4 regions of the Arthrobacter sp. BL-252-APC-1A genome follow, and region 2 is predicted to be linked to each of the others. Evidence: riboswitches for the same ligand, from Rfam matches in the RefSeq annotation. Region 2 holds a riboswitch; each other region holds the start of a gene.
What was found. Region 2 has a riboswitch for S-adenosylmethionine ahead of FYJ28_RS09060 (LLM class flavin-dependent oxidoreductase). Riboswitches for the same ligand answer to the same signal wherever they lie in the genome.
Positions count from the first base shown of each region.

Region 1: it holds a riboswitch for S-adenosylmethionine, as region 2 does, so the genes downstream of both, FYJ28_RS02710 (flavin reductase family protein) here and FYJ28_RS09060 (LLM class flavin-dependent oxidoreductase) in region 2, are expected to answer to the same signal.
Region 3: it holds a riboswitch for S-adenosylmethionine, as region 2 does, so the genes downstream of both, FYJ28_RS01350 (MetQ/NlpA family ABC transporter substrate-binding protein) here and FYJ28_RS09060 (LLM class flavin-dependent oxidoreductase) in region 2, are expected to answer to the same signal.
Region 4: it holds a riboswitch for S-adenosylmethionine, as region 2 does, so the genes downstream of both, FYJ28_RS03155 (hypothetical protein) here and FYJ28_RS09060 (LLM class flavin-dependent oxidoreductase) in region 2, are expected to answer to the same signal.

Region 1 is NZ_VULS01000001.1:583,413-585,603, forward strand. Features, by position in the region: gene FYJ28_RS02695 (PhzF family phenazine biosynthesis protein) at 1-83, opposite strand, end outside; gene FYJ28_RS02700 (hypothetical protein) at 209-499, shown strand; gene FYJ28_RS02705 (hypothetical protein) at 492-764, shown strand; SAM riboswitch class IV at 854-973, shown strand; gene FYJ28_RS02710 (flavin reductase family protein) at 1,025-1,531, shown strand; gene FYJ28_RS02715 (PhzF family phenazine biosynthesis protein) at 1,666-2,191, shown strand, end outside.
Region 2 is NZ_VULS01000005.1:34,257-36,447, forward strand. Features, by position in the region: gene FYJ28_RS09060 (LLM class flavin-dependent oxidoreductase) at 1-1,322, opposite strand, end outside; SAM riboswitch class IV at 1,356-1,471, opposite strand; gene FYJ28_RS09065 (ABC transporter ATP-binding protein) at 1,892-2,191, shown strand, end outside.
Region 3 is NZ_VULS01000001.1:280,014-282,204, forward strand. Features, by position in the region: gene FYJ28_RS01345 (macrolide 2'-phosphotransferase) at 1-655, opposite strand, end outside; SAM riboswitch class IV at 772-890, shown strand; gene FYJ28_RS01350 (MetQ/NlpA family ABC transporter substrate-binding protein) at 964-1,839, shown strand; gene FYJ28_RS01355 (methionine ABC transporter ATP-binding protein) at 1,909-2,191, shown strand, end outside.
Region 4 is NZ_VULS01000002.1:90,927-93,117, forward strand. Features, by position in the region: gene FYJ28_RS03145 (MerR family transcriptional regulator) at 1-8, opposite strand, end outside; gene FYJ28_RS03150 (tyrosine-protein phosphatase) at 106-849, shown strand; gene FYJ28_RS03155 (hypothetical protein) at 846-1,229, opposite strand; SAM riboswitch class IV at 1,246-1,378, opposite strand; gene FYJ28_RS03160 (SGNH/GDSL hydrolase family protein) at 1,515-2,191, opposite strand, start outside.

The sequences.
Region 1 (2,191 bases), on a different contig from region 2:
CCGTCCAGCACCACGGCCAATGGGTTGCCCTGGTACGGCTTTTTGCCGAAGACGTCTACCTGTTTGAACCACCGTTGTCTCATGCGGACACTGTAGTGCTTCGGCGTGTCGGCACGGAAAGGCATGCCGCACGGGTCGGCTACGCTCAGCGCATGAGAAAAGTCCGCTGCTGTTCCTCGCGGCACTGACCGCCGCTGCTGAAGCCGGTGTGGGGCTGCTGCTTCTTCTGTATCTGCAGAACACTGCTGGGCTGGAGGTCTACCAGATCGCCCTCGTCTACCTGCCCGGCGGAATCGCGCTGACTGTTCTCCCCCGGGTGCTGCACCGCTATACGGAACGCCGCGGACGCCGGGCCGGATACGTGGCGGCATCAGTCTGTTCCGGCGTAGCGGCCGGATGCCTGGCATTCACACCCTCCGCTGGTGATCGCGGTGCTCTGGGTGCTGACCTGCGCGTCCTGGGCGATGCTGATCCCGATGCATGGGGCGGTCGTGGCTGAGACCGGCAGAGTTCGCCTCGGCCGGGGAATGGCGCTCCTGAGTAATGCAGGACTGATTGGCGCCGCGGCAGGATCCCTGTTGGCAGGCTTCCTCTACGACGGCGGTTCGTGGCTGGTTTCCTGCCTGGTGCTGGGAGCCGTCATTCTCAGCGGGTCCATCCTGGGGCCGCTGGCCCTGAACAGGATGGGTGTCAGAGACAGACCGGACTTCCCTGCCGTGGCACCGGCCCCTGTGGAAACAGGAAACGGGCCGGCAACCGGTTAAGTACTCCCGTTACGAACTGTTGCCCGCCACAGCCGGTATGTGACGAACGTTTGCCCCGGGCCCCTTCCCGCTCCTAGATTGGTAGCCAGAATCAAGAGTTCCAGCCACAGGCCCTGGCCGGCTGGGCGGCAACCCTCTCGCCGTAGCGGGGTGCTCCAGGTGACGATTCGGCCGTTCCGGTGGATCTCCCGGTCCGGCAAGTACAGCGCTGGCATTTCGCGGTTCGCACCGCAGGCTGCGCGTCAGGCAGAGGAATCTCCATGGCACTTGAAACCGATCTCCAGCCCAACGCACTGCGCCGGGCCTTTGGGCGCTTCCCCTCCGGAATCGCAGCACTCTGCGCCGAAGTCGACGGCGCGCCACAGGGAATCGTGGCCTCTTCCTTCACCGTGGGCGTTTCGATGGATCCGCCCCTGGTCATGTTCGCGGTGCAGAATACCTCCCGCACCTGGCCGCTGCTTCGGGCTGCGGACCGGATCGGCGTGTCCATCCTGGGCACGGGGCACGACGGCGTCTGCCGCCAGATCGCTTCCCGCGACGGCGACCGCTTCGCCGGACTAAGCCTGCACGAAGCCGGCACCGGCGCCCTGTTCCTGGACGAGGCCGCCCTCTGGCTTGAAACATCGGTTGAGAACGAGGTTCCCGCCGGGGACCACGCCGTCGTCCTGCTCCGCGTTCACGGCTACTCAACCCACGACGGCGCCCATGAGCCGCTTGTCTTCCACGGCTCGGCGTTTCGGAATCTCGCGGTTCCGGCTTTCGCCTGAGCCGCCCGACCGCGCTAAACGCTCCGTTTTGGGAAATCGCTCCGCCGCGCCACGCAGCGAACAGCACAAACTGGAGCAGCTTGGGGCAATCCGTGGCTAGCGGATCCACCCGGCCGACTCACTAAGCTCAAATAGTGACTTCCGAAATTCCCGTATCCACCCGCCCGTTTGTCCAGGTTGACGTGTTCAGCCCGGAGCCCTTCGGCGGCAACCCGCTCGCCGTCGTCCTTGAAGCCTCCGGCCTAACCGCCGCCCAGATGCAGCGGTTCGCGAACTGGACCAACTTGTCCGAGACCACCTTCCTTCTGCGCCCGGAGGATCCGCGCGCTGACTACCGGGTCCGGATTTTCACTCCGACCGAGGAGCTGCCGTTCGCCGGGCACCCAACCCTCGGCTCCGCCCACGCCTGGCTGGAAGCCGGAGGCAAACCCCGCCAGGAGGGCATGCTCATCCAGGAATCTGCCGCCGGGTTGGTGCGGATAAAAGCGGACGACGACGACGGCGGCCGGCTGGCGTTCGCGGCTCCGGACCTGACACGGTTCGGGCCTGTTGCTGAGCACGAACTGGACCGCGTTGCGGCAGGGCTGGGACTCCCACGTGAGGCGCTGCTGGACGCTGCCTGGCTGGTCAACGGTCCTGAGTGGATCGGTGTGCTGCTGG
Region 2 (2,191 bases):
AAGAGCTTCTGCCGCAGCGTTCCCGGCGCGTATTCCGTGGGGTACGCGCCACGCTTCTGCAGTTCCGGCACCACAAACTCAACCACGTCCTCAAAGGTACCGGGAGTGACGGCATAGGCCAGGTTGAAACCGTCGACGTCGGTTTCCTCCACCCAGCGGATCAGCTCCTCTGCGACCTCCGCACCGGAGCCCACCAGACGGGGACCAAGTCCGCCGATTCCGGCACTCGCGGCAATGTCGCGCACCGTCCACGGCTCGCCGTCGTCGTTCACCTTCTGGAAGTTCGCCGCAGCGGACTGGATGGCGTTGGATTTCACGGCGCCCAGCGGCTCGTCCAGGTTGTAGGTGGAGAGGTCAACGCCCATCCAGCCGGACAGCAGTGCAAGGGCGCCTTCGTCGCTGGTGTAGCACTGGTAGTCCTGGTGCTTGGCTTCGGCTTCCTCGGCGGTGGCGGCAGTGATGATGGTCAGCAGGGTGTAAATCCGAACTGAGTGCCGGTCCCGGCCGGCGGCCTCAGCGGCGTCGCGGATCCTGGTGACGGTTGCTTTCAGCTTTTCCGGCGTGGGAGCGCCCACAAACACGGCTTCGGCGTTTTCGGCTGCGAAGGCGATGCCCCGCGGCGAGGCACCGGCTTGGTAGATCACCGGGGTGCGCTGCGGGGAGGGCTCGGAGATGTGGATGCCGGGGACCTTGAAGTACTTGCCCTCGTGGTTGATGTCGTGGACCTTGGCCGGGTCGGTGAACACGCCGGTTTCCTTGTCGCGGACGACGGCATCGTCTTCCCAGGAGCCTTCGAGCAGCTTGTAGACCACTTCGAGGTATTCGTCGGCGTGGTTGTAGCGCTCGTCGTGCTCCAGCTGGTCTTCGGCGCCCATGTTCCGCGCCGCGGAGGGAAGGTAGCCGGTCACAACGTTCCAGCCCACCCGTCCCTCGGTGAGGTGGTCCAGGGTAGAGAGCCGGCGCGCGAACGGGTACGGGTGCTCGTAGGCCGTGCCTGCAGTGACGCCGAAGCCGAGATTTTCGGTTACCAGGGCCATGGCGGAGACCAGCAGCAGCGGATCGTTGACCGGCACCTGGGTGCCCTGGCGCAGGGTTGCCTCGTTGGACGAACCGTAGACATCGTAGGTGCCGAGTACATCCGCGATGAAGATGCCGTCGAACAGGCCGCGTTCGCAGGTCTGCGCCAGATGCGTCCAGTAACTGAGCTTGGTGTAGTCGGCGGAGCGGTCTTCCGGGTGGCGCCAGAGTCCGGGTGACTGGTGGCCCACGCAGTTCATGTCGAAGGCGTTGAAGCGAATGTGGCGGGCGGGCGTGGTGGCCATGAGGGTCCTTTGCATGCGGGACGCCGCGCAGGGGCGCCGTACTTGCCGCCGGCGGTCTTGCCGGTCGACCGGATCGTCATCTGGGGCACCCCGCTACGGGAGAGGGTTGCCGCCCAACCAGCCAGAGCTTCGCGTTGGGACTCATGATCCTGCGGGTCCAGTATGCGCCGGGCCCCGGGGGTGCACGCAAGCCCCGCCTGTCACGGGGCGTAACGGCCGCCGTCGTGCTCCCCTCCCGGGCGCCCAGCCACCCCTCCCCGAACCATCGAGATGACAGAAACTGCACGTTTCAGCGCTGTAACGTGCAGTTTCTGCTATCTCGATGGGGAAGGAGGCGGGATTCGAAATGTTACGCCGGGACTTGCCGGAAACGGACTCTTGGGCGTTTAGTTGGGTCTTGACCATCCCGAGCGGCTGAGAGACCTGGATCAGTGAAGCCGCAGCAACCCTGGTCGGAGTGCTTCCTCCTTGAGGCACTGCGATAGCGAGGTGGACGTCGCAGGAGGCCGCTAACCCGGCCCAGGACGTTTTCCGTAGGGTGCTACTGCCAGGACCGATGGAGTGTTCACATGACTGCAGTACTTTCCTCCGGCTCCCATGCCGTCTCCGCTGCCCCGCGCACCGCGCCTGACACTGCCCTGTCCGTGACGTTCGACGGCGTTGGCCGCAGCTTCGGCTCCGGTGCAGGCGCCCACGTGGTGCTTCGGGACATCAACTTCGAAGTCCGCCCCGGGGAAGTCCTGGCGATCCTCGGGTCCAGCGGCTGCGGCAAATCCACGCTGCTGCGCGCCACCGCAGGGCTCGACGCCGCTTCCACCGGTCAGGTGCTGATCGACGGGACCGCCGTGCGCGGCATTGACGACCGCTGC
Region 3 (2,191 bases), on a different contig from region 2:
AGACGATCCGGTCTGTTTCATCGAGCAGCAGATGCGCCGGGTACAGCTCCCCGTGGGTCAGGACCACCCGCTGCGGCCACAGACCGTCCTCGTCCAGCCACCGCCGCCAGCCGGAGAGCAGGGCAGAATCGATCCGGAATTCGCCCTCCACCCTTTCCAGGTTCTCAGCCCAGTACCCGCGGACTGCCTCAGGATTCTCTGACGGAATACCCGCTGCCGCGGCGGCAGCGGGATCCATCGTGTGGAGGGAAGCTATCAGCGCTGCCAGGGACTCAAGGTATTTCGCGGAGGTCGGATCGAAATGCCAGTTCGGCTGGTTCTCCGCGTTCATAGTGAGGCCCGGCGTTCCAGGCAGCAGAGGGTAGGCCACCAGATCGGATTCCTGGATTTTCCAGTCCGGCACGGCGACACCCAGCCGCGGACGCACAAAGTCCAGGATTGCCTGTTCACGCGCCTGGTTTGCTGCGACGTCGGGGCGTCGCGGGAGCCGCAGTACCCACTCCTGGCCAGTGCCGGCCTCCGTGGCGAAGGCGACGCGGTAATCCAGGCCGGCTTCATTGAAGCTGACACTGCCCGGATCCAGCGTCAGGCCATGAGAGGCGGCCAAGTCGAAGATATCCCCGGGGCTCGGCTGTGTTTCGGGCAGCTGGCTCATTTTTCCTTCTCTCCTGTGAGACGTTGCATTTCGCTGGAATTCACCGTGTGACGCCGCACGACGCCGGATGTCGCGCCGGTGGCCATCGTATCTTCCGGTCCCTACTGTGGGGGAAGAATCAAGAGCTCCAGCCATCGGCCCTGGCCGGCTGGACAGCAACCCTCTCGTCGTAGCGGGGTGCTCCAGGTGAAGATTCGGCCCTGCCGCGGACATCCCCGCGGGGCAAGTACGGCGCCGGCACTGCCCTCACAGCGGCCTGCGCCCCATCGTTCACGGCCCGCCGTGAACCCACCGGAGAGAACCGAACCATGAAAATCAGCAGGAAACTCCTGTCTCTGGCCGCTGCACCCCTCTTAGTCCTGGGCATCGCAGCCTGCGGCTCTGCAGCAGGTGACGAAGGAACCGTAAAGATCGGCGTCGTGGGTGCCAGTGATCCGTACTGGGCAACCTACGAGGAAGCTGCCGAAGCGGAAGGCATCGACGTCGAAATCATCGACTTCGCGGAATACACCCAGCCCAACCCCGCTCTCACCGAGGGCGAACTGGACCTGAACCAGTTCCAGCACATCATCTACCTTGCCCGGTATAACGTCTCTGCCGGGGAGGACCTGGTTCCGGTGGGATCCACCGCCATCTACCCGCTGGGTCTGTACTCCACGCAATACGACTCGGTGGAGGAGATCCCCGACGGCGCCACTGTGGCGGTGCCCAATGACGAGAGCAACCTGGCCCGCGGGCTGCTGGTGCTGCAGTCCGCAGGACTGGTGACCCTGGCCGACGGCGGAAGCGCCTTCTCCACGCTCGATGACGTCGATGAGGCCAAGTCCAAGGTGAAGGTCACTACGCTCGAAGCATCCCTCACACCGACGTCGCTTCCGGACGTCGCCGCGGCGATCATCAACAACGACTTCGTCGAGGATGCCGGGCTCAGTGCCGCTGACGCCATTGCCCAGGACGATCCCTCCGATCCCAAGGCGATCCCGTATGTGAACGTTTTCGCTGCACGTTCCGGGGAAGAGAACAACGAGACCTACCTGAAGCTGGTGGAGATCTACCAGAACACGCAGGCCGTGCAGGACGGAGTGCAGAAGGCTTCAGGCAACACCGCTGAGTTCCTCAAGGTGCCGGTCGAAGACCTGCGCAGTTCACTGGCCGACGTCCAGAAGGACATCGAAGAACAGTAGGCAATCCGCCCGCGGGCCGGTTCGGCGCTGCCGGACCGGCCCGCGCAGCCTGTCGGACAAGGAACAGCAATGGCTCTCATTTCACTGCGGAACGTCTCCAAGACCTATCCGCCTGCCCGCCGGGGCGAGCCCCCGGTTACGGCGCTGCAGGACATCAGCCTTGAAATAGAAGCCGGGGAGATCTTCGGCATCATCGGGTATTCCGGAGCAGGCAAAAGCACCCTGGTTAGGCTCATCAACGGATTGGAGGCTTCCACCGGGGGAGAGATCACAGTGGATGGCCGCGCGGTATCCGGTGTGCCCGAGCGCAAACTTAAAAGCCTGCGGCTGGACATTGGAATGATCTTCCAGC
Region 4 (2,191 bases), on a different contig from region 2:
GATAACATGGTCCAGTTCTCCTGCCTTCCACAGTGTCAGGGTCAAGTATGACTGGCTGGGGCCTGCGGAGGCTGGCTGGGCGTGGGTCCGCCTAGTCTTGGAGGCATGGGTGAGCCGAGGAGCCGGAACGTGGACTGGGAAGGCGCTGCCAATGCCCGGGACCTGGGCGGAATTCCCGCAGCCAACTCGCACATTCAGCCCGGGCGTGTGTACCGGATGGGCCGCTCCGAATGGCTCACCGCCCGCGGCTGGCAGCAGGCATACGACGCCGGTGTGCGGACGGTAGTTGACCTGCGCAACAGTTCCGAGATCGGGCGCCGCGACACGGATCCCGTAGTCCCCCCGTCGGCTGTTACCGGAATCCGGTTCCTGAATCTGCCTACCCAGGAAGCGGACGATCCTGACTTCACCGCGCTGACCGGACCGTACATGAGCTCACCCCGGTTCTACCCGGAGAACCTGCGCCGCTGGCCGGAAAAGTTCGCGGCAATCGCCCGCGCCGTCGCTGATGCGCCGCCCGGCGGCGTCGTACTGCACTGCTCAGCCGGTCGCGACCGTACGGGACTCGTCGCCGCCCTGCTGCTGGACCTGGCCGGCGTGGCGCCGGGGGAGATCGCAGCCGACTACCGGGAAGCGCTGACCGGCATCAACGACTGGCACCGCACCCAGCAGCGGCCGAGGGAACGGCCGCTGGACGACTCCGAGCTCGCGGCCCGCGCCGGCTCCGCCGAAGCGGAGCTGCTGGATATGCTGCGGAACTTCGACGCCGCAGCCTACCTGCGCCGGGCCGGTGCCGGTGAGGGAACCCTCGCCCGGCTCCGGTCCCGGCTGCTGCAGGAGGACTTCTAAGCAGACTGGTCCTGCATGGTTATGTCATTGCGCGGAAGCCGGCCCCTGCATGGGAAAACCCTTTCCGTGGTGGCCAAGTAGAAAAAAGAGCTCCTGTTCCGGCCCTCAAAAGCGCCCGGGACCATCAGCGAGGAATACCGGGGGCACCACTGGGGCGTCCCGGGGCTGGCGGCCAGGGCCTCGGCCAGCAGAGGAACGTCGTGGTGCCACATGATCTGCTGCCGTCCATCGAGCACCAGGCAGATCAGGTCCAGTTCCGGGTCGGCGTGGACCTCGACGTCGATCCAGTCGTCGTACTTCATGAGGCGGCCGCCATGGATCCAATGGATCTTGTGGCCGGGGGCAAATGCGGTGCAGCGGGGGTCACTGGAGGGAATCACAGCGTGTCCTTCGAGATGAGTGTCCTTGCCCGCTCCGGTTGGACGCGGGCCGCTTCGTCATCCGAACCACCCGCCGAACATTGGGGTTGGTGCATGGCCAGTCGGAGCTTTTCCACACCCTGCGGGTGCGGAGGCCATGTCTCGTGAAGCACTGATTACGTTAGCAGGCCGCGGGGACACCCGTACATACAGACGGCCCGGGCCTCCTTCCGAACCTCACTGCACGACGGAGGCGCCCGCGTCTGGTGGGCACCGCCGTCGTCTCAGGTGCGTGAACGGTACTGCTCAGCGGCGGCCGCGGCAGGGATGGCCGCCGCCGGGGTGCAGGTCCACATCCGCGGTGATGGCGGCCAGGTAACCCTCGCGGTAGCCGGTGGCATTTGGATGCAGGGCGAACGGGCTGTTTGCGTAGATGATCCACGGATCGGCTGAGCCGATGCCGTGGCCGGCGAACTCGTCCACCACGTCAACATAGGTGGACCCGCGGTCCGGCAGCTGGGCGGCGAGAACCGCGTTCAGTGCGTCTGTTCCGGCGTTGAAAAGCGCTGCGGCGTCAGGGTTCAGAAGCCCGGGAACACCGGCCCCGTCAAACAGGTGCGGGTAGCCGGTCAGAACCAGCTCCGCCCGGGGTGCCAGGGCCCGCATTTGCCCGAGGGACTGGCGCACCTGGGGTGCGAGGGTTGTTTCCGCGTATTCCTGTGCCGCCGCGAGTGCCGGAGCGCAGGTGGCCGGGAGCTGGGCACCGGCGCAGGCTGCCACGACTTCGCCGAACCGCACATCGTTGCCGCCGATGGTCAGCGTGACCAGGTCGGTGTTCCGGTCGATGCTGCCTGCAGCCTGCAGGGATGCGATTTGTTCCGGCAGGTCCACGGGGCCTGCGGGCGCTGAGGGAGGGGTGCTGGCCGCCGTCGCGCCGCCGCAGGTGACATCAGCGTCCAGTTCAATCCTGCGGAGTTCATCCA